Regions from separate parts of the Staphylococcus sp. Z5-21 genome, predicted to be linked through region 2. Evidence: predicted binding sites of a transcription regulator. Region 2 holds the regulator's gene; the other holds the start of a gene.
What was found. Region 2 encodes LexA, which represses DNA repair genes until DNA is damaged. Its sites were predicted from a motif close to CGAACATATGTTCG; they were not measured.
Positions count from the first base shown of each region.

Region 1: uvrB (excinuclease ABC subunit UvrB) is a predicted target of LexA. The motif match lies at 1,009-1,022, and genes of this name have one in related genera.

Region 1 is NZ_CP096462.1:2,061,701-2,064,924, reverse strand. Features, by position in the region: gene M1D64_RS10345 (YfbR-like 5'-deoxynucleotidase) at 1-612, shown strand, start outside; gene M1D64_RS10340 (CsbA family protein) at 618-848, shown strand; gene uvrB (excinuclease ABC subunit UvrB) at 1,182-3,164, shown strand; gene uvrA (excinuclease ABC subunit UvrA) at 3,170-3,224, shown strand, end outside.
Region 2 is NZ_CP096462.1:1,474,471-1,477,694, reverse strand. Features, by position in the region: gene M1D64_RS07305 (CAP domain-containing protein) at 1-843, shown strand, start outside; gene lexA (transcriptional repressor LexA) at 1,043-1,666, opposite strand; gene sosA (DNA damage-induced cell division inhibitor SosA) at 1,809-2,042, shown strand; gene M1D64_RS07290 (DUF896 domain-containing protein) at 2,163-2,408, shown strand; gene tkt (transketolase) at 2,488-3,224, shown strand, end outside.

The sequences.
Region 1 (3,224 bases), 590 kb from region 2:
TCTGATTTGGAAAAATTAATTAGATTGCCGGGTAAATTTAAATATTTTGAGCATAACGTCGCTGCTCATTCATTCAAAGTGACAAAAATCGCTCAATATTTAGGTACTGTAGAGGAATATCATGGTAATGAAGTCGATTGGAAAAGTTTATATGAGAAAGCATTAAATCATGATTTTGCCGAAATATTTACTGGCGATATTAAGACACCGGTGAAATATGCAAGTGGAGAATTGAAAAAATTATTTTCTCAAGTAGAAGAAGAAATGGTAGACCATTTTATAAATGAGGAAATTCCAGAGCCATATCAAGCTATTTATCGTGAGCGATTACAAGAAGGTAAAGATGATTCCTTAGAAGGACAATTGTTGTCGGTTGCTGATAAAATTGACTTATTATATGAAACTTTCGGAGAAATACAAAAACGTAATCCAGAACAGTTATTTTTTGAAATTTATGAAATGTCACTAGAGACAATCATGCAATTTGATCATCTTAGCTCAGTTCAAGATTTTATCGAGAATATCATCCCAGAGATGCTAACAGAGAAATTCATACCAAGATCTGAATTGCGTGAAACAACAATGGCAATTTTAAATAATAGGAATGGGTGAACTCCATGATTTGGTATATATTGGCATCCTTTTTCCCATGTGTTTTTGTTATATTGTTCAGTGTGCTAACAAGAAGCAAATGGGTAGGTACAATATTGACTTTAATTTTAATAGGTGCATCAGTTGAAAAGGGGTTCTTTCATAATGAATGGATCATTTTCATAGATGTCGTTTCATTATTAGCGGGGTATCTTATCATCGACCAATTAGAGTTGCATAAAAAAGATGATGATTGAATAATAAGCATTGAGCAACCTAATTGCTATAATTAAATAAGAGATTTATAATAATATAACTTCAAAAATAAAGAAGTTTTTATGATATAAAATCAAATGGATGCAAACATGGTGACATACTATGTTTGTTTTTTCTTTATAAAAAGAAGTATTAAAACTACGAACAAATGTTTGTTTTTGTATTCATAAATCTGTTAATATATATAACGAGTATAGAACCATTCATCTGAATAAATGATATGTAAAGAATCAATATATGAACGTTTTAAGATAAACAAATTGTAATAGGTTCGAAATAAGAGATATAGACTTAATTAGGAGGCATGTGTCGCCATGGAACATTATCCGTTCAAACTGCATTCTGAATTTGAACCTCAAGGGGATCAGCCAGAAGCAATTCAAAAAATTGTAAATGGTGTTAATGAAGGGAAAAGACACCAAACGCTATTAGGCGCAACTGGTACTGGTAAGACATTTACGATGAGTAATGTAATCAAACAGGTTGGTAAACCAACACTGATTATCGCACATAATAAGACCTTAGCAGGCCAATTATATAGTGAGTTCAAAGAATTTTTTCCTGAAAATAGAGTGGAATACTTTGTAAGTTACTATGACTATTATCAACCAGAAGCCTATGTGCCTTCAACTGACACTTTTATAGAAAAAGACGCTTCAATCAATGATGAGATTGACCAGTTACGACATTCAGCTACCAGTGCGTTGTTTGAGAGAGATGACGTGATTGTGATTGCCAGTGTCAGTTGTATCTACGGTTTGGGTAATCCAGAAGAATACCGTGATTTAGTCGTTAGTATACGTGCTGGCATGGAGATGGATAGAAGTGAATTACTTAAAAAATTAGTGGACGTCCAATATACAAGAAATGATATAGATTTTAGACGCGGTACGTTTAGAGTTAGAGGAGATGTCGTTGAGATTTTCCCTGCATCTAGAGAAGAAATGTGTATCCGTGTAGAATTCTTTGGTGATGAGATTGATCGTATTCGTGAAGTAAATTACTTAACTGGAGAAGTATTAAGAGAACGCGATCATTTTGCAATCTTCCCAGCATCTCACTTCGTAACACGTGAAGAAAAAATGAAATCAGCAATTCAAAGAATTGAGAACGAATTAGAAGAACGTTTAGCTGAATTAAATGCAGAAAATAAATTGTTAGAAGCGCAACGTTTAGAGCAACGTACCAATTATGATTTAGAAATGATGAGAGAAATGGGATTCTGTTCGGGTATAGAAAATTATTCCGTTCACTTAACATTACGTCCTATGGGGTCAACACCTTATACATTACTTGATTATTTCGGAGATGACTGGTTAGTCATGATTGATGAGTCGCACGTAACTTTGCCGCAGATTAGAGGTATGTATAATGGTGACCGTGCTCGTAAACAAGTATTAGTTGACCACGGATTCCGTTTGCCGAGTGCACTAGATAATAGACCTTTAAAATTCGAGGAATTCGAAGAAAAAACGAAACAGTTGGTTTATGTTTCAGCCACACCAGGACCATTTGAACTTGAGCATACAGATGAGATGGTTCAACAAATCATACGTCCAACCGGTCTGTTAGATCCTAAGATTGAAGTGCGCCCTACAGAAAATCAAATTGATGATTTACTTGGTGAGATACAGGATCGAATCGATCGAAATGAGCGTGTACTTGTTACAACGTTGACTAAGAAAATGAGTGAAGATTTAACGACATATTTAAAAGAAGCAGGCATCAAAGTAAATTATCTGCATTCTGAAATTAAAACACTCGAACGTATAGAAATCATTAGAGATTTAAGAATGGGTACGTATGATGTCATTGTTGGAATTAACTTGTTAAGAGAGGGTATTGATATACCAGAAGTGTCTCTTGTTGTTATTTTAGATGCTGACAAAGAAGGATTTTTACGTTCTCAAAGATCACTTGTTCAGACAATTGGACGTGCCGCACGTAATAGTCGCGGGGAAGTTATCATGTATGGAGATAAAATTACTGACTCCATGCGCTATGCGTTAGATGAGACGGAACGTCGTCGTACGATACAAGAAGCATATAATGAAAAATATAACATTACGCCTACTACAATTAATAAAAAAATACATGACGTGATTAGTGCTACTGTTGAAAACGATGAAACAAATGAGCAACAACAAACAGAAGTACCGAAGAAAATGACGAAGAAAGAACGCGAAAAAACAATTGCAAATATAGAAAAAGAAATGAAGCAAGCCGCAAAAGATTTAGATTTCGAAAAAGCCACAGAGCTTAGAGATATGCTATTTGAATTAAAAGCAGAAGGGTGACACAAATGAAGCAACCATCCATTGTAGTTAAAGGGGCACGTGCCCACAATTTAAAAAATG
Region 2 (3,224 bases):
GATTTTGCTGTGAATAATATTCAAATGAATATGTCAAAACAGGACGTCGATAACAAACTTGGCAAAGCTAAACGAGTGACATCAAATGAATATGGCACACAGTGGCATACGTATTATTCTGATGATTATAGAGCATTTGTAATGGTAAGTTATATTGATGATAGAGTGAATGCACTTTATAGTAATCAAAATCTAATTTCTTCTAAATCGAAAATTAAATACGGTACACCTAAACAAATTGTGCGAGATAGACTTGGCGAACCAATTAAAGATAAACAAAAAGGTAACGTAAAATTTGATGTTCAAGACGATGAATATGATAATTTTCATAAAGACAGTATTTATACAACGGCATTTTATGATAAACATGAGAACAATAACTTAACTGCGCTTTTACAGGTTAGTGACAAAATGGAAAATCGTTTACAACAACAATATGGTGCACCTTCTGATAATTTAGCCCAAAGTTTCGAACTACAAAACTTTGATTTAGTAAATGCTGAAAGGGTTCAACATAATTTAAATACATTAAGCTATTCATCTAGTATTTCAGATACTGCCAGAAAACACAGTAAAGATATGGCTGATAATAACTATTTTGATCATAACAATTTATCAGGAGAATCTCCTTTTGATAGATTGGAGGCAGATGGACATGATTTCAATGCAGCAGGAGAAAATTTAGCATATGGTCAAGCAAATAGTATTTATGCACACCAAGGTTTAATGAATTCATTAGGTCATAGAAAAAATATACTTAAAAAAGAATTTAATACTCTTGGTGTGGGTGTCGATTTTAATAAAAATAGGCAACCTTACTGGACAGAAAATTATACAGGCTAATGTTTTATTATAGTTGTATACGGGTATCCATGATTTGTGAGGATGGATAAGTTATGACAACAAATAAAAAAGATAAAACAGAAGATATACTTGAAAAAGTTAAAGAAGTTTTAGAAAAGAATAGAAAAAAATAGGCGAATGCGCAATTGCGCATTCGCCTATTTTTTTGAGAGTGTCTTAAATTGCTCTAAATTACCAATTACATTTCTCTAAATAATCCGACCACTTTTCCTAAGACAGTAACTTGATCTAAATAAATAGGGTCCATTGAATTATTTTCTGGTTGTAGACGGTAATGTGCTTTTTCCTTAAAGAAGCGTTTGACTGTAGCTTCATTTTCTTCAGTCATAGCGACAATAATATCACCATTTTCGGCAATTGTTTGGCTTCTAACAATGACTTTGTCTCCATCAAGAATACCTGCTTCAATCATACTATCTCCAACTACATTTAAAATAAAAATATCACTATTGTGTGTAGATGTGAAATGTTCTGGTAATGGGAAGTACTCTTCAACATTTTCAACAGCAGTTATTGGTATACCTGCTGTTACTTTACCAATTACAGGAACATGAATTGTTTCTTCCATATTAATAGGTTCACCTAATTGTTCAGTTACTATTTCAATGGCACGTGGTTTAGTAGGATCTCTTCTAATATAACCTTTTTCTTCTAATCTAGATAAATGACCATGAACTGTTGAGCTAGATGCGAGACCAACAGCTTCACCGATTTCTCTAACACTTGGTGGGTATCCTTTAGCGTGAACAGTTTGTTTTATATATTCAAAAATCTCATTTTGTCGTTTAGTTAACTCTCTCATAATAGGCACTCCCTAATCTAATTTAACCTAATTATAGCATGTGTATATCTGTTTTACAAACGTTTGTTCGTTCCGGTGTTGACATAGAACAAATGTTCTGATAAAGTAACTATACAAACAAACGTTCTAGGAGTGACTATAAATGATAAAAATATATAAATCTCAAATAAAAGCTTATACAATGGTGTTAATTGCAACTATGGTTCTTTGCGCAATTTTTATATTAAGTGCTTATAACAACGCTAATTCAGAACAGACGTACGAAATGACAGATCACCAAATAACGCAACAATCTAACAATAGCGAACAAAACAATACTAAATTGGAGCAGAAAAGCGAACAAGATTCACAACCCGTAATGGCATCAATGTATTAAAATATATATAAAAGACAATGATTAATGATGATAATAAGGTTGGGTTAAGGTGAGCGAAACAATTTAGTTTCGTTCACTTTTTTGTTATATTTTTTATATTAATAATAACGGAGGTTTATAATGTCTCAAAAAGATGGTGTAGATATAAAAAGAATTAATAAATTAGCAAAAAAGAAAAAGGAACAAGGACTTACAGAAAATGAAGCTAAAGAACATTCGAAATTGCGAAAAGCTTATTTAGAATCTTTTAGAAAAAACTTTAAACAACAAATTGAAAGTACAAGAGTCATTGATCCTGAAGGTAATGATGTCACTCCGGATAAAGTGAAGAAAATTTTAGATGCGAAAGAGAAAGAAGATAAATAGAAAATCAATATTTTGTTAAATAGATATTAAATAAGGTATAATGATATAGAATCTTGTTAGAAGAAAGGAAGTCATTTAGATGAATAAAGAAAAAGATCAATTAGCGGTTGATACGATTAGAGCATTGAGTATCGATGCTGTTGAACAAGCCAATTCAGGACACCCTGGATTACCAATGGGTGCTGCTCCAATGGCATATACACTATGGACACGCCATTTAAATTTTAACCCCCAATCAAAAGATTTCTTTGATAGAGATCGCTTTGTATTATCTGCTGGACATGGTTCTGCTTTATTATATAGTTTATTACATGTTTCAGGTAGTTTAGAATTAGAAGAGTTAAAACAATTTAGACAATGGGGTTCTAAAACACCAGGACACCCAGAATTTAAACATACAGATGGAATTGAAGTAACAACTGGTCCACTTGGACAAGGTTTTGCTATGTCTGTAGGTATGGCGATGGCTGAAAAACACTTAGCTGGTAAATTTAATAAAGAAAATGCTAACGTTGTTGATCATTACACATATGTTATTGCTTCTGACGGTGACTTAATGGAAGGTATTTCTCATGAAGCAGCTTCTTTAGCAGGTCATAATCAATTAGATAAATTAATCGTTTTATATGATTCAAATGATATCTCGTTAGATGGAGATTTAGATAAAGCATTCTCTGAAGATGTAAAAGGTCGTTTCGAAGCTTACGGTTGGAAACACATTTTAGTTAAAGATGGCAATGATTTAGATGCAATTGATAAAGCTATTGAAGAAGCTAAATCACAAGATGTTCCAACAATTATAGAAATTAAAACTGT